Spirosoma rhododendri: one gene and its partner. The protein of the gene in region 1 interacts with the protein of each later gene in a pairwise test. Links are inferred from orthologs where the notes say so. Each region holds a gene or a part of one and is shown in the gene's direction. Other genes may lie near its edges.

The links.
Region 2: the proteins of HH216_RS01730 (region 1) and HH216_RS22255 interact in binary tests that used the Escherichia coli proteins (3 or more experiments, as listed by UniProt). The link is inferred for Spirosoma rhododendri from one-to-one orthologs.

The regions. Positions count from the first base shown.
Region 1 is NZ_CP051677.1:446,451-457,549, forward strand. What follows is about bases 4,073-7,071. They hold HH216_RS01730 (LytR/AlgR family response regulator transcription factor), read left to right. Parts: upstream 4,073-5,171; coding sequence 5,172-5,972; downstream 5,973-7,071. Other genes in these bases: HH216_RS01725 (histidine kinase), read left to right, coding at 4,073-5,175; HH216_RS01735 (translation initiation factor), read left to right, coding at 6,058-6,393; HH216_RS01740 (Rpn family recombination-promoting nuclease/putative transposase), read right to left, coding at 6,401-7,071. Outside these bases: HH216_RS01710 (GNAT family N-acetyltransferase), read right to left, coding at 1-268; HH216_RS01715 (TonB-dependent receptor), read left to right, coding at 445-2,637; HH216_RS01720 (hypothetical protein), read left to right, coding at 2,908-3,561; more of HH216_RS01725, read left to right, coding at 3,676-4,072; more of HH216_RS01740, read right to left, coding at 7,072-7,333; HH216_RS01745 (peptide MFS transporter), read right to left, coding at 7,337-8,833; HH216_RS01750 (peptidoglycan DD-metalloendopeptidase family protein), read left to right, coding at 8,960-9,643; HH216_RS01755 (serine hydrolase), read right to left, coding at 9,662-11,099. UniProt on the Escherichia coli protein: Member of the two-component regulatory system BtsS/BtsR, which is part of a nutrient-sensing regulatory network composed of BtsS/BtsR, the low-affinity pyruvate signaling system YpdA/YpdB and their respective target proteins, BtsT and YhjX.
Region 2 is NZ_CP051677.1:5,317,012-5,328,035, forward strand. What follows is about bases 5,349-8,272. They hold HH216_RS22255 (glutamate-5-semialdehyde dehydrogenase), read left to right. Parts: upstream 5,349-6,147; coding sequence 6,148-7,398; downstream 7,399-8,272. Other genes in these bases: proB (glutamate 5-kinase), read left to right, coding at 5,349-6,143; HH216_RS22260 (PAS domain-containing sensor histidine kinase), read right to left, coding at 7,964-8,272. Also shown: HH216_RS22230 (hypothetical protein), read right to left, coding at 1-306; HH216_RS22235 (DUF3857 domain-containing transglutaminase family protein), read right to left, coding at 361-2,277; HH216_RS22240 (transglutaminase domain-containing protein), read right to left, coding at 2,283-4,316; aat (leucyl/phenylalanyl-tRNA--protein transferase), read left to right, coding at 4,440-5,069; more of proB, read left to right, coding at 5,109-5,348; more of HH216_RS22260, read right to left, coding at 8,273-9,676; HH216_RS22265 (hypothetical protein), read right to left, coding at 10,124-10,699; HH216_RS22270 (inorganic phosphate transporter), read left to right, coding at 10,936-11,024. UniProt on the Escherichia coli protein: Catalyzes the NADPH-dependent reduction of L-glutamate 5-phosphate into L-glutamate 5-semialdehyde and phosphate. The product spontaneously undergoes cyclization to form 1-pyrroline-5-carboxylate.

The DNA.
Region 1 (11,099 bases):
TGTTACCGACTGCCTTCCCGTCGACCTCAACGGCGAAGTTGGTCGGCTGCTGGTACGACTTGTTGGAACGCACCCACGAATGCGCATCGCGGGGGGTGTATGGGTATGGAAAGAAATCGCGGACGTTATTCCAGATCAACCGGTTGCTGGCGTAATAAGACAGCGTTTCTTCATCGCCCTCGCGCCAGGGGCGAAGGCGGCATTTGGTTAGCTGGAATGTAGTCGAAGTAGCGATCAAGGCAAGGTCAGGGCTATACGTAGTAAACAAATCTGGGGGGTAAATGTTGACGGCTGACCTTTCTCTGCTTCCGTCAACTCACGCGGGGAAATTCACCGGGAATATACGGCAATTCACACCATGCCTGACGGGGTTGGTCGGAAAAGACAAGCGTTTGGCATCGCAGCGGGCCACCTTTGATTCGTCAAGGCCAACCTCCCACGACAATGAACCGAATCGCTCTACTTTTCCCCTGTCTGCTTGCCTTCACCGCATCGGCACAAACCGTACTGACCGGCCGCGTTACCGACCAGAAAGGCCACGGCCTCCCCGGTGCCAATGTTATGCTGCGGGGCACTTACGACGGCACCAGCACCGACAGCACGGGCGCGTTCCGCTTCAGCACCAGCCGCAAAGACACCGCAACGCTGTTTGTTTCCTATATCGGTTACGAACCAGACACCCGCGAAATCACGATCGGCCCCGGCCCGACCACGATCCGCCTGAATGAATCGGCCAACGAACTGAATACGGTTGTCGTGACGGCCGGGGTATTTGAAGCGTCCGACTCGAAGCGGATGACGATGCTCAAGCCGATGGATATCGTAACCACCGCCGGGGCCGGGGCCGACATTACGTCGGTGATGAACCTGCTGCCCGGCACGCAGCGCGTCGGCGATCAGACGGGCCTGTTTGTGCGGGGCGGATCGGGCGAAGAAGCCAAGGTGGTGATCGATGGTATGATCGTGCAGAATCCTTTTTTCAGCCAGTCGCCCAATCTTCAGTCGCGGGGCCGGTTTCAGCCGTTCATGTTTAAAGGTACGTCGTTCAGCACGGGCGGTTATTCGGCGCAGTACGGGCAGGCACTATCGAGCGTGCTGCTGCTCAACACGACCGATCAGAACCAGAACGAAGGGCTGGGCGTGAGTATAAACCTCGCCAACACCGGCCTCAACTACGACCACGCCACCGCCAACGCGTCGATTTCGGCAACGGCTCATTACGGCAACCTCAAACCGCTGTTTGCCCTTGTCCCGCAAAACATCGACTGGACGCACGTACCGGAGTTCGGCGGTGGCTCGCTGACGTACCGGTTGCAGACGAGCAAAACGGGTATGCTCAAGCTGTACAGCATGTACTCCAACAGTCAGACGGGGTTGAACTTCGTTGACCCAGGCAGCGAGTCGGGCAAAACGGCTTTTAATCAGCAGAATCGCAACTTCTTCACGACCAGCACCTATACCGATAGCTGGGGCAATGGTACCTGGCAACTACTGTCGGGTCTGTCGTACAGCCACGACACCGACGCAACGGCCTACGGCACGCAGGATTTTGGCCGGGGTACCGATCGCTTGCAGGGCCGGTTCGTGCTGACGCGGGCTCTGGGTGGCAAGCTGGGCAATCAGCTGCTGTTTGGCACCGAAGGCAACCGGGTGACGTACCGAAACGCGGTGTCGGGAACGGCTTATTCACTGGTCGACGCGTACGGCGCGGTGTTTTTTGAATCGCAGGTGTACGCGGGCCGGAAACTGGCAATTCAGTCGGGCGTACGGGGTGAATATTCGTCGGCTATCAACCGGTTCAACCTGGCTCCTCGTATTTCGATGGCTTACAAAACGGGCCTATACAGTCAGGTGTCGCTGGCTTACGGGCAGTTTTACCAGACGCCCGACTATCGCTACCTGTATCGCAATACGACTCTCAGCTATGAACGCGCCGACCACCTGATTCTGAATTACCAGCTCATCAAAAACAAGCGCACGTTCCGTATCGAAACGTACTACAAAAACTACGCGCAACTGGTGCGGGAGTTCACCGGCCCCAACATGACCCTCGGCCCCTACGACGCGAACCCGTACCGATTTCCGTGGGGGCAGACGAACAGCACGGGCTACGGCTACGCCAAAGGGTTCGATTTGTTCTGGCGCGATCAGGCAACGATTAAAGGGCTGGACTACTGGATCACGTACAGCTTCGTCGACTCGAAACGCTTATTTCAGCAATTCCCGACGCTGGCAACACCCTCCTTTATCTCGAATCATAACATTGCCCTGATTGGCAAACGGTACTTCGAGAAAATCAGCACGAACATGGGCCTGACGTACACCATCAGCACGGGTCGCCCCTACTACAACCCAACCAACCCCGTTTTTATGGCCGACCGCACCCCGACCGTTACGAACCTCAGCTTTATGGCGAGCCACCTGACCCACATCGGTAAAAACCTGACTATCCTCTACGCCAGTGTCGACAACATCCTGAACACCCGCAACGTCTACACCTACCTCTACACCCCCGCCCGCGCCGACGGCCCCGCCCCCACCCGCTACGCCGTCGGCCCGGCTTCGTACCGTAGCTTCTTCGTTGGCGGCATCGTCATGCTGTCGCGCAAGGCGAAGGTTAATGCGCGGGAGTTGTGAATTACCTCACGGCAGCGGCCGACCGTCCCCTACCCCTCTCCTAAAACAGGAGAGGGGTGACTAGCGGCAAAACAGCCTTTGGCATACATTCAGTGCAGTGTCTATTTTTTCACAATGAGTGCGTAACAGAATACTGCTTGTCTGTAACGACACCCCTCTCCTGTTTTAGGCGGTCCGCCGTCGCGGGAGGGGCCGGGGGTGAGGTCAGCCGCTGCCATAATGTCAACTCCACAAACTCAAATCATTTCCCCTCCCAACCAAACCAGTCCAATGAAAACCCTTATTATCACCCTCTTCGCGGCCCTGCTGGGCGCAACCGCTCCTACGCTGGCGCAATCGCCCCAGTACAAGCAAGCCATGACCGACGCGCTGACCGGTATGAACAAGAAAACCGATAAGCCCGCGACGGCCGATATTCTGGCGTCGGCCAACCAGTTCGAGCGCATCGCCGGTGCCGAATCCGCTGAGTGGCTGCCTCGATATTATGCCGGTCTGAACTACGTGTATCTGGGTTTTCTGGGCGGCAGCGAAGCAGAGAAAGACAAGTATCTCGATCAGGCGGATGTCAATCTAAAAGCGGCCGAAACTATCTCGCCCAAAAACGACGAACTGGCTGTGCTGAAAGCGTACATCGCCCAGGCCCGCCTGACGGTCGACGCGATGAACCGCTGGCAGCAGTACGGCCCGCTGTTTCAGGCAGGTATCGAGCAGGCCAAAGCCATGAACCCGGCCAACCCCTGCCCGTATGTACTCGAAGGGTCATCGCTGATGTATACCCCCGCCCAGTTTGGTGGTGGCCCCGACAAAGCCTGCCCGGTACTGAAGCAGGCTATGGAAAAATTGGCGACCTTCAAGCCTGCCAGCGAATTTGCCCCCGGCTGGGGCAAGCAACAGATCGAACCCCTGCTGACGAAGTGCAAATAGCGGCAGGACGGTTTTCAGCTTACAGTTTTCGGTATACGATTTACCCGCATGCCGGCATAAAACCGCTGAAAACTGTGAACTGAAAACCGTACACCGAAAACCGTATAGCGACCCATGACCCGCGAACAACTCATCGACACGATTGGCAAAAACGGTCGGCGGCTAAGCATGAAAGCCGCCGACCTGACCGGGTTCGACTTTAGCGGACTCGATCTGACGCAGGCCGACTTCCGATTCGCCGACCTGCGACGGGCTAACTTCCGGGGTGCCATCTTACGGCAGGCCGACCTTAGCTACGCGAATCTGACGGGGGCCAACCTCACCGACGCTGACCTGTACGAAGCAAACCTGAACTTTTGCGGCCTGTCGGACACCAACCTCACCGGGGCTAATATGGAAGGCGCTAAGGTCAATTTTTCCGTTGGCCAGAGTCAGCCGTATTCGACCGCGAAGCTGCCCGCCGAACCGATCACCCTGACGACTATCCTGCAAAAACCCGGCTGGGGGCTGCTGATCGGTGCCCTGCTGGGGGCCTTGCTCATCTACGGCTGCAACGCGATTGTTTATTTTACCAACCTGATTGTCACGGCAAAAGACCCGGCATTAGTTGGTTTGTACCGCTTCCTGGTTGTGCAGAACATGTCCGATGGAGTCGTCATGTTTCTGCTTGTCTGGGCCTTGTCGATTCGGCTGGCGCGAACTGTAGCTAAACCCTGGAAACGACACCTGATCGTCACCGTAGTTGTCCTGATCAGTTTTTTCGTCGTCAACACCGGCGTTTATTATCTGATCGGGAAACCCAGTATTGACGAACTAAAAAAACGCCCGCAGGGTATCGACGACACCGCCCCGTGGTTTTTCTACGTCATCGGTGATCTGCTGGTGGCCAATTTTTTCCTGTACATCCTGCAACAGGGCCGGCAAATGACGCGCAAGCTCACAGAACAGGAGTTTCAGCTACTGAACCTTGAAAAGCTAAAGACTCGCGCTGAACTCGACGCGCTACAGGCCAAAATCAACCCGCACTTTCTGTACAACGCCCTCAACAGCATCGCCAGTCTGGTCCACGACGACCCCGAAAAAGCCGAAGAAATGACGCTGCTGCTGTCGAAACTATTCCGCTATTCGACCGGCCGCGATGGGGATCTGTTTTCGTCGTTGACCGATGAACTGGAAATGGTGCGTACCTATCTACAGGTCGAGCAGGTGCGCTTCGGCAACCGGCTCACCTTTACCGTCGACATCAGCAACCCGGCGCTCAATGCCCTGCGGCTTCCCCAGTTTCTGCTCCAGCCCATCGTCGAGAACGCCATCAAACACGGCATTGCCAAACGCGCCGAGTCAGGGCGGATCGACGTCAGGATTTACGAAAAAAACGACTACCTGCACCTCTGCGTCCACGACAATGGCCCTGCGTTCCCCGACGATATGGGCGGTGGCTACGGCCTGCGCAGTATTCAGGATAAGCTGCACCTGCTCTACGGCGACGATGCCGACGTTGAATTCCAGAATTTTCCGCTCAAGCAGGTGCTTATCTCAATCCGATTAGCCCGGATCAACACCATGTCTACTGTTACCGCATCGCCCACCCCGCCAACACCGACACCGTTATGAAACTCCCCCTCACCACGCTACTCATCGACGACGAACCGCTCGCCATCAACCGCCTGCGCCGACTTCTTGATAAACACCGAGATGTGTTTACCGTTGTCGGCGACGCGGCCAACGGAGCGGAAGGGTTGTCTATGATCGAAACGAAACAGCCCGATCTGGTTTTTCTGGATATTGAAATGCCTCTGCTCAACGGCTTCGAAATGCTGGCGCGCGTCACGACGATGCCGTTGGTTGTGTTCGCTACCGCCTTCGATCAGTACGCCATTCGTGCTTTCGAAGAGAACTCCGTCGACTACCTGCTCAAACCGATCGAAGCGGAGCGGCTCGCCCGCACGGCGCAGAAAATTCAGACACTGGCCGAACGTAGCGTTGCCTCACCCAATCCGGCTGACGAACCGGCTCCGCTACCCATGGCGACGGAGAATGTAATGCGGTTGCTGGCGCAGATGCAGCCGAAGAAAGAAATCTATTCGATCTCGGTAAAACTGGGCGATAAGATCCGGCTTATCCCCCTGTCGGACATCGTTTACTTTGAAGCCGAAGACAAATACGTGTTTCTGTCGACCACCGACGGCCAGAAATTTCTGACCAGTTACACCCTCACCACGCTCAGCGACAAACTCCCCGACACGTTTGTGCGCATCAGCCGATCGGCGATGATTAACCGCCAGAAAATCAGCGAAGCCCACAAGCATTTCGACGGTAAATTCCAGTTGGTCATGGGCGACAAAAAAGCCACCCGCCTGACCACCGGCACCACCTACGGCGATACCATCCGGCAGCTGCTGGAATTGTGAACGTTGGGCTTAAAGTTTGGGGTTTATGGTTTAAGGTTTGTCGGCTAACTTTAAACCTTATACATCAAACCTTGACCCCTCTCAGATGAGTAAGAAAAACCGCTCCGGCGTCGTCTATTCGACAAATCCCGATTTCGACTACCAATCCGACGATACGCCGGAAGCGGAAACGCTGGCACCGGCGCAGCAGAACCTGAAAATCTGGCTGGTCAAGTTGGGGGGCAGTAAAGTCGTTACGGCGGTTCGGGAATTTATCGGCACCGACGCCGATCTGGCCGAGCTGGGTAAACAGCTAAAAGCCGCCTGCGGAACAGGCGGCTCAGTGAAAGACGGCGAAATTCTGATTCAGGGCGACCACCGCGACAAAGTGCTGACGTGGCTCACCGGCAAAGGCTATAAAGCCAAGAAAGCGGGCGGCTGATGCGTGGTCAGGGCTTCTCCTGCCGCACCTGCTCGATCAGCGCAACGACTTCGGCGATGCTCATCTCGAAAGTATCGGCAATGGTCTTCGCGTCCATTCCCAGTTTGAGGGCACCCTTGACAAACTTGCGACTCGCTTCTGCACGGCCCGCAATTTGTCCGGCAATTTGCCCCTCGATTCGCCCTTCCATCCGTAGTTGATCGGCTCCATTCATAACAGCTTCTTCAGTTTGTTTGGATACTGTACTAAACATAACCACAATATCCGTCCCAGTCAAGTCAGTCGTTTCGAGCAGGTACAGAAACGTAGGCAAAACGACCGACATCAGCTCATCGTCGGCGAAGCCCTGCATCAGCCGCCGTATGTTCTGACGAACGTAGTCGGCAAACTGTTTGTCCTGCCGATGCTTCATCAACGCAGCCGATACGGTCAGGAACCGGCTCCGAAAAGCAAAGATCTGTTCCTCGCTGAGCGTCGTCAGGTTTACCAGTACATAGTCAAACTCAGGAAAGAAGGGTCGCAGCAGCGCATTTTTCCCCGCCAGCGACGACGCGAACGGCTGGTGCTGCCATATTTCCCGACCGTGATAAATAATTACCGGGATGATAGGCGTGAGTCTAACGCCCTGCTCAACATCCTGCTGCCAGCGATTGAGCAGATAGCGTAGCAGCTGCAAATGCGGGTGAGCCACCGTGTAGCTTTTGTGCTCCAGCAACAGTGCGATCTGAACCGGCGTTTCATCACTCAACACACAGTCGTAGACCAGGTCGGCAAAGTGCTCATTCAGTTCATCGTCTATGTACGAGTTAGTGGTCAGCACCAGCGAATCGAGCTGAATAGCCTGGCTCAGTTCAGGCGGAAACAGTGATTCGATCAGAGAAGCAACCACGTCCGGGTGGGAGAACGTGGCCTTGAATAGTTTGTCGTGCGGGTTGTTCATTCGTTACTCAATACCCCCCATCCATTTTTTGAGTTTACCGGAGAAAAGCAGCAGCAGGAAACCGAAGCCCATGCTGAAATACACCACACTCAGGAACAGCTGCGGCATCTGAGCCACGTTCTTCTCGTCGAAACCACCCGCAAACAGACCGGCAATCAGGTTACCCAGCGACGAACCGACAAACCACAGGCCCATCAGCTGACTGGCATACCGTTTGGGCGACAGCTTCGAGAACGAACTCAGCCCGACCGGACTCAGAAACAGTTCGGCAAGGGTAAAAAGCAGGTATGTCGAGCCGAGGTAAAGCGGTGAGGTCATGCCACCGGCCACGACAATCTGCGCGGCAAATACCATCACGACGTAAGCCAGACCCAGCAGCAGCAGACTCGTTGCCATTTTAGCCGGTACCGAGTAGTTGATCTTCCGGTTGGCCAGATACACCCACAACGACGCGAGGACGGGCGAAAAAATTACGATAAAGGCTGGATTGAGGTTCTGAAACCAGCTCGACGGCATCTGCCAGCCAAACAGGCTCAGGCTCGTGTAGCGGTCAGCAAAAATTTGCAGCGACGATCCCTGCTGTTCGTTGCCAGCCCAATAAGCCGCCGACGCCAGGAAGAAGATGAACAGCACGACGACCCGCTTCTTCTCGACGCTGTCGAGTCCACCGGCCACCAGGATATACACGAAATAGCTAACGGCGATCAGCGAAATAATGGCACCCATCGCCTTCGCCAGACCCTGCGCCGTCGACATGTCGAGAACGCCCGTCAGTTGCAGTACGACGAAGACCGCCACCAGTCCGACCAGAAAACCGAGCAACGATTTGTTACCACCCGATGTCGTGGCTTCGGCGATTTCCGCCTTGCGGGGCACATTGCCCAGGTGACTCAGGTGCTTCTGCCCCAGTGCCCGGAAGGTAATCAGGCCCAGCCCCATGCCGACCGCAGCCGCCCCGAAACCGTAATGCCAGCCCACTTTCTGGCCCAGGTACCCCACGATGGTGATACCCAGAAACGAGCCGATATTGATCCCCATGTAGAAGATCGAAAAGGCGGCATCGCGACGCGCACCACCTTCGGGGTACAACTCGCCAACGAGTGTACTGATGTTGGGCTTAAGTAGTCCCGTGCCCAGCGCCACCACTGTCAGGCCCAGAAAGAACAGGGACTGCCCCGCCGGAAACGCCAGAATAATGTGGCCCAGCATGATGATGATACCGCCGTACCAGATCGACTTACGCTGACCCAGCAGGTTATCGGCGATCCAGCCGCCGGGCAACGACAGCAGGTAGACTGATGCCGTGTAGATACCATAAATGGCCGCACCCTCAGCTTCGGTCAGACCCATTCCGCCCCGCACATTGTCGATCAGAAACAGCAGCAGGATGGCCCGCATCCCGTAATAACTGAACCGCTCCCACATCTCGGTGAAAAACAGTACGTAAAGGCCGGTGGGGTGGCCCGTCCGGGCAGGCGGTTGAGCAATCGTTGACTCCATGTAGTTTGTCGCGATAGAAAAGGGCAGCCGAAGATAATTTGGCTTATTCAGGTAAAAAGGAACGGTAAAGATACCGACGTCGCGTCAATCCGGCAACTAACTTGCGGGCGTAACCACGCTGCCGTTATGCTGCTCCCGTTCGACTTCGCAACCGACCCCTACCTGATTCTGGACTTTTCGGCCACCAACCCCGACCTTGACCCAGCCAGACAGCCACCGCTGAACCTGACCGATACAGCCGCATTTTCCGACTATGTATTCGGCAAATTACGCGCGGCCGGGGCACAGGTCGGGGTAGGTGGCTATAACGAACACCGGGTCATTTACCGCCGAAGCCCCCATTTTCAGCAGACAGCGCAGCCACCGTACGACGCCCCCCCGTACGACGGACCGCGCGAAGTTCACCTGGGCATCGATCTATGGACCGACGCCGGAACGCCCGTTTTTGCCCCACTGGATGGTGTCGTTCACAGTTTTCAGGACAACGCCAACTTCGGCGACTACGGCCCCACGATCATTCTGGAACACCAGTACGAGGGCAAGCCACTTTACAGTTTGTACGGCCACCTGACCCGCCCATCGCTCGACGGGCTGTACGACGGCAAACCGGTTCGGGCGGGTGACAAGATTGCTGAGATCGGACCCTACCCCGAAAACGGTGATTGGCCCCCGCACCTGCATTTTCAGCTGATGACCGATATGCTCGGCCGTCGGGGCGATTTCCCCGGCGTCTGTTCCCTCGCCGACCGCGCCTATTTCCTGTCGATCTGCCCCGACCCCAACCTACTGCTGCGTATTCCGGGGTTGTAACAGGCGGTCGCCCGTTGCTCACGGTTTACGCTGAAACAGAAGCCCGTCGAACAGCAGCGTCTGAACAGTACCGGCGGGGCTGAGCGTAAACTGAGCCGTAGCTTTACCAGTCCAGGTGTTGTCGTAACTACCCCGGAACGTATCGTATTGCCAGTGGGGCAGCGTGGCCGTCAGTACGTTGTTCAGGTTGAAGGCCAGCCGGTCACCGGTTACGGTTACCGTGGCTTCACCATAAAGCGGGCTGGTGTACGTACCGGCATAAGCCGGCAGGGGGAGCGTAGTTTTCGTATTGGCAACGCGCCGGGCTTCCAGGGCCTGCCCGGCCTCCCGGCTTTGCCGGGCCAGTCCATCGTACAGGTTTTTAAATTCGGTACTCCAGTCGCGATTACCCCCCAGGGCGAACCAGTCGAGCGTTTTGTAAAGCAACGCATGCCGCCCCTCGGCGTGGTCAAGATTGCCGAATACAAACACGCCCAGTTTCTCGTTGGGGAGCTGACCCGTGATGGCCGTCAACCCCGCCAGACTCCCCGTATGAAAGTTTACCTTGTGGCCCCGGTAGTCGTGCTGATACCAGCCCAGGCTGTACGTAAACCAGTTGGGTTTCAGCAGCTGCATGGTCGCGTACTCGTCGTCGGGTACCATGGTCTGCGGACGGAAGATTTCGGCCCAGGTAGCCGGTTTGAGCAGTCGGCCACCCGCGTACTTCCCGCTGTCGAGCATGCAGATAACCCATTTACCAATATCGTCGGCGGATGACCATACTGCCCCCGCCGACCCGATTTCGCTATCGGGGCCGTACGGAATTACGCGAATGGTATCGTTGATACGAACGTGCGGACGCGTCAGATTATCGTCCCTGATATAGCCGCGCTTGGGCACTGTCCGGGTCATACCCAACGGCTGAAAAATACGGGCCTGTATGGTCTCTGCCCAGGTTTGACCCGTCACCCGTTCGATGATCCGGCCGGCCGCTGAGTACATGGTATTCTGGTAGACGTAACCAGACCGGAACGAGTAACTGGGCCTGACCAGCACCATTCGCCGAAACATTTCACTGGCCGGAATATTCATGGCACTGGTAAAAAAATCGGTGCCGCCCACGCCCGTATTATGCAGTAGTAAATCGCGGATGGTGACCTGCCGGGTGACGTACGGTTCGTAAAACTGTAGTTCCGGCAGGTACTGGTAGACAGGGTCGTCCCAGCGCAGTTTTCCGGCATCGACCAGCATACCCAGCAACGTGACGGTCATGGCTTTGGTCGTTGACGCACAGGCAAACAGCATCTGCGTATCGACGGGTCCGCCGTTGGCTGGAGCTGTCCCGGACAGTTCGCGGACGCCGTATCCTTTGGCAAACAGCACCCGTCCGTCTTTCACGACCGTAATTGCCAGGCCGGGTATATCCCATTGTTGACGCACACGCTCGACGTACGTATCAAATTCCCGGATCTGTTTC
Region 2 (11,024 bases), 4.9 Mb from region 1 along the record:
GTATTCCAGCTGATTGATACCAGCCACGCGGTTAGTCGGGTTGGTGATTTGCAGGTTCAGCTTAGCGTCGAGGGGTACATTGCGCGTCAGCAGACCGGCCGCCAGCCGGGGGTATTTCACCGGGTCGAGGTCTTCAAGCTTGCGAAGGCTTTTTACGTTGATACCCGCCAGATAAATGCTGTCGACGGAGTTTATGCTGTAGCGGCAGTCACCGAGGGTTTTAGCCTGCGAAATCTGTTTGTTAAGACCGCAACTGGCCAGCAGCAGCGGCAGAGCCAGCAGGCTCAGGATAAGTACTTTCTTCATGATGTACGTGAATCGTTTCGTGGTAAACGTTCGACAGGGGCAAAAGGGTTTGGTTTAATTGCTTTTCACAAACACCAGCTGCGCGCGGTCGGCACGGGCCACTTTCCGGCGAAACGCCACCCAGTCGGTGTAGGTGGTAGCCGGGTAACGCCCGCCGTGCATACTCATCCGGCGAATGTAGGTGACCTTTTTTCCCTCGACGGCGACCTGCGCCGAATACCGCCCGAAGGCCGATTCGATCACGGTCGGGTCGAGCTTGAACTCCGGCGCGTAGCCCTCCGGTACCTGGTACACCACTGTGTCGGTGTCTTCGTAATCGTAGTTGGTGTTCATCACCAGTGGGGTCCGGCGGGGGGTACTCAGCGTCGGGGGAACGGTCGTCTGGGCCGACAGCAGATTTAGTGGTAAAAACAACCGGCTCCCGCTCGTCTTAGCCCACTGCCGGGCCGTCAGCGACAGGTTTTCGGTAACGGCGGGCAGGGGGCCGACTTCCGCTTTGTAGCCAAACGCACCCAGTTCAAACGACGGAATCGATATTCGTTTGATAAGCCAGTTACGCTGTTCGTCGTGGCTTAGGGCGTGCATGGCCTGCGCGTAAGTGTCGTGCTGCAAGCCGGTGTAGTGGGTTCGTACAGCCGCCGTTGCGGTGCCGTCGCTGCCGATCGTGACCTGAATCTGCCGCTGCTGCCGGTTGTCGGCCGGTCGGTAAACGGGCATCTGGATGATACGCCCCCCGTCGGGTAGTACCAGGAGCCCGTGGCGGTTGCCGGTGAAATCGCTCATGTAGCCCGGCGGCATCAGGTTGTTGGTGCATTCCAGAAAGGTCGTGTCGCGCCCGTTGGGGACGCACAGCACCACGTGGTTGAACTGAAAACTGGGGAAGTCGATTCGCGCGTCGGATTCGTTCTCACCCGCCCGCACCAGCACCGGATAAGCCGGTATACCCGCTACAGTCAGCATAGCTTTCATGTAGTTGGTCAGGGCTTTGCAGTCGCCGTAATGGCTTTTGGCCACGCTGGCCGCGTCGATAGTCTGCCAGCCGCCGATGCCCAACTGAATGCTGACGTAGCGGGTATGATCCTGCAAATGGCGGTAGATTCTGGCTACTTTGCCCGCCGTCGTCGGTTCGCTTTTCACCAGGTCAACAACCTCCTGCTGCACCGCTTCGGGCAGTTGATCCCGACCGGCGTTGAGCGTGTGGTAGAACCGGCCCAAATCGCGCCAGGTCGACAGGTTGCCCGAATACCGCTGTACGTCGAAAGCCGACGGGGCCGTGTACACGATGGGCAGCTGCTCACGCGCCGGGGGCGACAGCGGTTCGAGTACCAGGGCGGGCAGGTTGGCCAGCGTCCAGGTAAACGACTGCCGCCCGTCGGAAGTGGTGCTGACGGATACCGGTGCGGAGATGTTCACGGCTTTGTGGCGCAGCGTCAGTCCTTTGGGCATCTGCACCGTAAACGTAGCCTGTTCGACGCTCAGATGCTCGTCGTTCTGCGGTATCCAGGTCGGGTACAGCATCAGGTTTTTCTCCGTCGTTTCAAGCACAAACTCCACCGTGTAGGGGTAGCCCGGCTGTTTGGGAAACGAAGCCGACCGATACCGCTGATCGTCGTAAAAGCCCTGCGTCGACTGTGAACTCTGATCGGCAATGTCCGCTTTTTTCAGCTTGCGAATCAGCGTCCCGCTGGCATCGTACAATGCACCGGTAAACTCATCAATGGCCGACAGCTTGTCGTAGCCCGCCACCTGTACGGCCTGATCGTCGCCCTGTTCGTCGAGCACTGTCACGACCCGGCGAACGCGTTTGGTGGCCTCCCCCGGCGATTTGACGATAAACTGGGTTTCGTGTCGCCGGACGACGCTATGAGCGTTCTCCCGGAGTGCATCAGGTAGCGTACTGCTCTGGTATTCCGACTGTGCGCAGGCCAGCTTACCGCCCAGGCAGAGCAGGCCGATCAGGGTGTATTTCATGGCGATCATTTGGCGGCTGTGGTCGTGCGTTTCAAAACAACCTGCTCAGCCTGTTTGGCCACCATGAGCGCAAATAGCTCGCGGAGTGCTTCGTATTCCACAGCCGGGTAAACGGGCTGCCGCAGCGCCAGCCGACTCAGCACCTGTAGTTCGTTGCGCTCGTTGACGCTAATGTCGAAGGCGTAGCGGCCACCGTTGTTGGGCATCACCACCAGCGCCCGTTTGGGCAGTTCCTCTACCTTGTAGCCCGCTGGCAGCGTGTAGGTAGCGGTGAAGGTTTCGTCGACCAGCACGCCAAAATCGACCGGATACAGCCGCTCAGTGCCCTTGAACGGATTCTGATGGTGCCCTTCAGTCAGCATGGGGCGAAAATATAGCCGGTCGCCCGCCTGCGAACAGGCATTGGCAATGGCCACGGTGCAACTGGTGACGACGGCCGTCGTACCAGCCCGGCTATTATCGACAGATACGGAGTCGAACTGCCAGCCGGGACGTTCCTTGCGCAGTTCGTCGTTGTATTTGGTACGCCCATTCGTCGCAATTTCGCGCCGGGTTTCCCAGCCCGCGTGTCCACCCGTCAGCATCTGCACGGCACCACTAACGTCTCCCTCCTCGCTGATCGACAGCCTGGCGGTAACCGTTTCGACGGATCGTTCGGCGAGGTTAAGCGCAATAAACCGGGCTTTCTGGGGGTGAATCAGCCGTCCCTGTCCGTTCAGGCAGTCGCGCGTCAGCATACCCGGTATCAGGTGGCTGTCGGTGGCATCGAGCAGCAGGTCTTTGTTGCCCACCCACACATGCGCCACGACGTAATTGAATTTTTTCAGCAGCGCAAACGACTCATCGATGCGCCCGTGGGAGCGCGTGCTGAGAATAACCGGATTGGCGTCGAGGTTCATCTCCCGCAACATCGCAATCAACAGCAGGTTGATGTCGGCCGCGTCGCCTTTGCCCGCTTCATAAACCGTTTTAACGTTGTTCGACCAGATCGACGTTTTGTTGTTCCACTTCATCCGCTTCCGGATAAAGTCGTAGGCCGCCGTAACGCGGGCCAGCGTATCAGCATGGTCGCGGATTATCGTCTGCGCCGTTTCGCGCATGAACCCGCCCCGCTTCAGTTGCCCCCCAAACGACGCGTCGCCCAGCAGCGTGTTGTCCAGGTCAGTCCAGTTGAGCGAGAACGTTTGCTGATGATTGCCGGGCAAAATGTACCGCGCCATCTCAAAATCGATCTTCGACAGGTAATCTTCGTCGGTGGTAATGTACGCTTCGTCGCGGAAGGCGGGGGCATCTTTGACCGCGAAACGATACGCTACATAGCCAATCTGGTGTTCGCCCGGAATCAGCGTCATGCTGCCTTCGTTGTGCTCGTTGACGGCGATCGGCAGGTAGCCCGTCTGAATGATGTTGTAGTAGAAGTAGTTAGGAATGGTAATCCGGTACTCGCTCCACTTCACGGGAATGCTCTGCTGAAAATACCAGGTGCGGGGCGTATGACTGATCGCAAACGGGGTGCGCAGTTCGTACTTGTACTCGATGATCGAACCCTCCCGCACGTTCGACAGCGTGTATTTTTCGATTTGGTACGCATCGTCGGCGCGGTCGGTAAAATGCCCGGCTCTGGGTAGTTTGGTTTCTTCGACCTGCCCATTGACCAGGTTATAGGTGTAGCCTTCAAAATAGTTGATGTGCTCGTGCTGACCGGCCTTCCCCCGCCGGACCGGCAGTTCGATGGTCGCCAGATCGTAGGCTGACTTTTTGTTGATCCGGGTTCGGACGTGGTGGGTCGTGATAAGCCACAGCTGATCCGAAATGACGTCGAACCGGACTTCGCCGTATTTGTACAGCACGACGGCACCAGCCGAATCCATCGACGCACTGGAGAAATCAGCGGGCGCTGCCTGCCCGAATTTCACGACCGGCGCGGAATCGCCGGTTTTTGCACGGTCGCCTTTCTGGGCGTAGCTGGTCAGTGCATAAAGTAAGGCTAACGTGAACAGACAGAGGGATTTGGAACGAACAGTAAAACGTTTGATCATATGAGTTGACAGGTGGACGTAATCGATGCAATATACCAAATGGGTTACAAAACTTGATCCAGCCGTAACAATGTAAACTCAGCATTTTTTCTATATTTGTCAGGAGGGCTATCTCCCGCGATAATGAGCAAGCTGACGGCCGACGAATTGATTTACGGGTACATCAACGGTATTTTTCCGATGGCCGACGCCGACGGAACGCTCTATTGGTATGCCCCCGACCCGCGCGCCATCATCCCCATCGATACCTACAAACCGGCGAAGTCGCTGCGACCAACGCTAAATCAGGAGCGCTTCGAGGTGCGGTTTGATACGAATTTCGAACAGGTCATGCGGAACTGCTCCTTCCCCCGCTCCGCCGACGACAGCACCTGGATCTCCGACGAAATCATCCAGGCGTATACCGAACTGCACCGCATGGGACTGGCCCACAGCGTGGAAACGTACCAGAACGACGAACTGGTAGGTGGGTTGTACGGCGTATCGCTGGGTGCGGCTTTCTTCGGCGAATCGATGTTTCACCGGGTCAGCGACGCGTCGAAAGTGGCGTTTCATTACCTGATTATGACGCTGCGGCAACAACGCTACGAACTACTCGACACCCAGTTTATCAACGATAACGTGCGTCGGTACGGGGCTATCGAAATCCCGAAAGCCGATTACCACAAACGGCTTAAAGCAGCCATGCGAAAAAAGGCCCGCTTCACCGAGCCGCTGGTCGAGCATCTGTTTCGCAACCATCCGGGCGATTAACGGGCCGGATGCTGTTGCCGGAATCTTATCTTTGCGGGCATGAGTAAACCCGTACTTGTCCTGAAATTCGGCACGGCGTCGATCACCCGTCCCTCCGGCGAGCCCAACGAACCGGTCATGGTCGACATTGCCCGGCAGGTGGCCGCGCTCCACCCCCACTACCGCATCGTGCTGGTATCGTCGGGGGCAGTGGGAGCCGGAAAAGCCCTCATCCGCGACTATCGGGGCGACATCACGCAGCGCAAAGCCGCTGCCGCCGTGGGCAATCTGCTGCTGCTGAACCAGTATTCGCGTTTCTTCTCGATCTACGGTGTTCATATCGCCCAGAGCCTGTGCGAACGGCAGCACTTCGCCAATCGGGATCAGTTTCTGCAACTCAAACAAACCTACGAAGAGCTCTGGGCCAACGGCCTGATTCCGATTGCCAACGAGAACGACGTGGTGAGCAGCCGCGAGCTGAAATTTTCCGATAACGACGAACTGGCCACGCTAATCGCCGTTGGTTTCGGGGCCGAGGTACTGATGCTTTGCACGTCGGTGGGTGGGCTGCTCGACGCCAACAACCAGATTATCCGGCGGGTCGAGCGGTTTGACGAGCAGGTGTTCGGCGTAGTTCGCACCGACAAATCGTCGTTGGGCCTGGGCGGTATGGCGTCGAAGCTGACGTTTGCCAAACTGGCGACGCGCATGGGTATTCGGGTGGTCATCTTCGGGCTGAGTGAACCCGACAGTTTGCGCCGGGCATTGGCGGGTGAAACGGGCACCGAATTTCCCGCCAGCGAAACGGCGATGAGCGCCCGCAACCGCTGGCTGGCGAGTGGCTCGCTGGTGGTCGGGCGGCTTCAGGTAGACATGGGGGCCGTGCGGGCACTGACCCAGCGCCGGAGCCTGCTGGCCGTGGGGGTACGCGCCATTCTGGGCGAGTTTGCGGCTGGCGAAATGGTCGAGATTCTGGACGAGCAACAGGTGGCAGTCGCCGTAGCGCGGGCACGGATTTCGTCGGAACAGCTTCAGCAACAGTTGAATCAGCAGAACGTCGACGTCGCCAATGCCAGCGATATTGTACTTTTGTAATTCTATGACTCCTATTACCCCACTCCTACAGGCAACGCAACAGGCGGCTGCGGCCGTCCGGCGGCTTAGCCCGGCCCGTAAAACCGACCTGCTCAACCGCCTGGCCGACGTACTGCTTGCCCACAAAATCGACATCCTGGCCGAGAACCAGAAAGACCTCGACCGGATGCCCGAATCCGATCCGAAATACGACCGGCTCAAACTGACCGATGCGCGTATCGACGGGCTGGCCACGAGTCTGCGCGACGTTGCCGTACTGCCCGACCCGGCGGGGGAAGTACTCATCGACCGGACGATTGAACAGGGGCTGCAACTCAAAAAAATTGCGGTACCGCTGGGCGTAGTGGGTGTGATTTACGAAGCCCGACCCAACGTCACTATCGACGTAGCGTCGCTTTGTCTGCGGTCGGGGAATGCGTGCGTGCTGAAAGGCGGCAAAGAAGCCGACTTCTCCAACCGCTACCTCGTCGGTCTGATTCAATCGGTGCTGGCCGAGTTCGACGTACCGACAGCCGCCGTTACCCTGCTCCCACCCGACCGGGCCGTCGTCGGCGAACTGCTAACGGCAACTCGCTACGTCGACATTATTATTCCGCGCGGGTCGGAATCCCTGATTCAGTTTGTCCGCAAAAACTCGCTGGTGCCAACGATTGAAACCGGCGCGGGCGTTTGCCACGCATACGTCGAAGCTACAGCCGATCTCACCAAAGCGGCTGCCATCGTTATCAACGGCCGGGTGTCGCGCCCGTCGGTCTGCAACAGCCTGGATTGTATGCTGGTCGATACGGTGATTGCGGGTCAGTTTCTGCCGATGCTGATCGACGATCTACGGAAGTGGAACGTGGAGGTGTTTGCCGATGAGTCGTCGTACGCGATCCTGTACGATGCGGGTTACGAACAACTACAGCACGCACAACCCGACGATTTCGGGCGTGAATTTCTGGATTACAAGCTGGCTATCAAGCTCGTCGACGGACTCGACGAAGCCTTGTCGCACATTCAGGCGTATTCGTCGCGGCATTCGGAAGCTATTGTATCGCAAAACCAATCGCTGATCGATCAGTTCCTGCGCGAAGTTGACGCGGCTGCTGTCTACGCCAATGCGTCGACGCGTTTCACCGATGGTGGTGTATTTGGGCTGGGCGCGGAGATCGGTATTTCCACACAAAAACTTCACGCGCGCGGTCCGTTCGCCCTCGAAAAGTTGGTCACCGAAAAATGGATCGTCACCGGTGACGGGCAGGTGCGGTGGTAATAAGCTCAAGACCAAAACCTTGACTAATTTGCCGCAGTGGCGGGGCTGCACGCAATTGATGTAGTTAACCGCCAGCATTACGGAGCCGCTTATGGCAGGTCAAGAATGCTGGCAGTTATACAGCCAGGGTATTTGGCTTAGCGACAAAGGGGAAGAAAGTTGATCTAACCAAAAAGCCGTTGCCATACTGACGTTTTACCCTGCTCCGGTAAGCAAGTAGCAATGCCCTCAACTATCCTGGTTAAATGGCCGATCTGATTCTGACTATCGAGTGGGGCCGCTGGCAGTTGTGACCTGGGCTGCTCCCCTTAAGAGGTTGTCCGGGATTGTGTGTCACGAATTTTTCCGGACATCAGCCGAATCATCGTCCAATAGATAATAGCTTCAGCGTGAGACTCTTTTACTTCGTAGTCTTTCGCTAGCCGACGATGGAAAGCCCGCCACCCGCACCGGCAGACCGGCTCCACGATCCACCGTGTGAGCAAGAATGTAAGACGCAAAAATTAAGCTGTAAGACAAATTTGTTAAACTGTCTTACGGCTTATGACAATAACATAGCAACCGATTATATGTGGGCTGGCAAATAAATCATGAACGTAGCGCCCTGGTTAGGTTGGCTGGTAGCCGTGATTACGCCCCCGTGATTCGTAACGACCTTTTCACAGATGGCCAATCCTACACCCGTACCGGCATACTGGCTCCGGCCGTGCAGCCGCTGAAAGACCTGGAAGATGCGGTCTAAATATTTTTCATCGAAACCGATACCGTTATCAGCTACGGTAATCAGATAATAGTCGGTTGCCCGGCGAGTTGGCTTGACGGTCGGAGGTAGTTCATCGGCTGCTAGTACTCGACTGGTAACACGAATATGCGAAGGCACATCTGAACGGCGGAATTTGAGGGCGTTACTAAGCAAATTTTGGAATAACTGCCGAAACTGAGTTGCATCACCCAACACGTCGGGTAACGCATCGACCTGGATTTGGGCCCCCGTCTCGGCGACTGTTACGTCGAGTGTAGACAGTACATCCTCAATAACAACACTTAGTTGAACCACCCCCTCCTGATTGCGCCGAGTGGTAATCCGGGAAAAGTCCAGCAAATCCTTTATCAACGTCGACATCCGACTAGCGGCTATCTGCATTCGCTCGACGTAAACCAGCTCGTCTCCACCCACTGATTCGACAAAGCGCGTTTTTAATAAATCACCGAACTGCTGAATTTTACGCAGGGGCTCCTGTAAGTCGTGGCTGGCCACGTAAGCGAATGTTTGCAGATTATTATTGGAACGAACCAGCAAGCTGTTTGCTTCTTCTAATTCTTCGTTGATGGCCGCATATTCTTCGTTGCCCGCAACCAGTTCTTCGTTGGAAGCCGCTAACTCTTCAGTTCGTTGTTGGACTTGCTCTTCCAGTTGCTCTGATAGCAATCGGTAGCGTTCTTCGCTGTCTTCGATCGTCTGGCGATCCTGGACCTGCTGAGTGACATCGAAAGAGAGGCCTAGAATCGCATATATTTCACCCTGCGGGTTGCGGAGTGGGGAGAACGCCACGTTGAAAAAGTAATTTTTCTCCTCTCCTTCCTGAACGATCCGCACCGGTTGAGCAACGCTATGAAAGGACTCGCCAGACGCAAATATCCAGTCGAAGAGTTGCAGGAATGGCTGGCTTTCCAGCTCCGGCATGAGTGTTCGTAGCGACTTACCAGCAATATCGTTTCCCTTGCCCACCGTATCCATAAAGGTTTGGTTAGGCGCAGTAACGATTAAATCGGGGCCTACCAGCATACTAATGGCGATGGCGGCAGGAGCTTGATTAAGTACGGATTGTAGTTTTAGCTCGCTTTCATCTGCCTCCTGACGGGTCAGCATTAGTTCAGTAATATCCTGGGCAATGCCCGAAAAGCGGTAGGCTATCTGTTGGTTATTAAAGAAAGCCCGTCCCCGGCAGTGTAACCATCGCAGACGTCCATCTGCGGCTCCAATGGTCCGAAATCGAACATCATAGTATCCTTCGGATTTTGGATTTAGCGCCCATTGAACGGCTGTATCGACTTGAGATCGGTCTTCCGAATGCATATATGAAAGCACCTGATCGTAAGGCACGACATCGTCTTTGTCGAAGCCGTAGAGCTGCTTACAGCGCTCATCCCACCAGACTCGCTGGTTAGTAATATCCAGATCCCAGGTACCTATCCCAGCAGCTTGCAGGGCAAAGGTGGGGTCAGGTTGTTGCAGTTGATCTGACGAAGAATTGACGGGCTGTTGGCCAGCAGTCATAGAAGTACAGGTTATTCGGATAGTGCAAGTTAATCCTGCCCGTCACAGAGTTGCACTCACCGCTGCAATAACTTTCCGTAAGGCCCATGACGAGGACTGAATGCTGCGTTTTTTTCCTTATCGTAATCGTAGATGTGTAGCATTCCCTGGAAAATGCTATTTCAGAGACTATTGACCCGAACATAAAAAGGGGTGAAGCCTGATGTTACTGACCTCTTTCAGGCCCCTCAATTCTGCGTGTAGCTAGTCAGTTGCCAAGTTACAGCCTTCCCCCTGCATAGGGTGGTATGGTGATTCCCTCGGTGATGGGAGCCGTTGTCGACGGGGTAGATTTTACCTTTCACACCCCACCATCAGGACAAGTTTGTCTGGTGTTCGCAGTTGTGCAGGTTGGCTTCTTCATGATCGTGAGCTGGTTTTCTTCTCTACCGCCCCTCACAATCCATACTATTGCACCGTCGAGATGGGGCGGAATTTGATTTTCAAGCCGTAGTCCTTGCCTTTTGAAACATCTTTCAGTGTTACCTGCGCCCCGTCGGAGCCGTTCCAGGTTGTAACGTTATTTTCGGTTTTAGGCTGGCCATAGCGGGTGGTGAAGTAAGGCGTCAGCTCTTTCGCGTAAGTATCTACCGCCGATTTGTTATTCAGAAACAGGTCAACGTCGATACCCGATACCTTGCTGTCCTTCTGGTAATACAGCATATCCGCTGATTCCAGGTTTTTGAACTCGACCGTGTACCCGACATGGTTGGCGTCCTGTTCGAACGGCTTTTCGTGTTCGTGTTCGGCTACCGCTGTAAAGGGGTCCCCGAGGTTGACACCCCGCCAGTGACTGTCGCGGGTCAGGCCCAGATCGGCCAGACGAGTCGGCATGGCTTCAGGGACATAGTCGACGGCAGGGTCTACTTTACCCGTTACAGCGGCCGAATCGGCGGTCTGCGTTTTATCTTTCTGCCCCGACTGACAGGCAACTTGCGTAAGAAACAGTCCGGCGATAAGCCACGAAGCGTAGTGCGATTTCATAGTTCAGCGGGCCCCCTCCGGCCCGGCCGCAAACTTACGAGGAATTCGCGCCCGTATCGCCATTTGTACGTCACGACAACGGTCAGCATCCAACGCATCGGCAACGACGGCCCGGCGTAACAATTTGATAACGCGCTGCGAGCCGACAGGGCCCATCGAATCGGGTTTACCCAACATCCGGTCGGCGTTCCCGACTCAAGCGGTTGCGTTTACCCCTTGTACGACCCCATGCCCGTATGCTTTGTCTGTTGCTGGATACCACGCTGCCGTTCGTTGGTGCGGTCACGCTGAGCGGTTTATCGTTTACCCTGTTTTGTATCTGCGT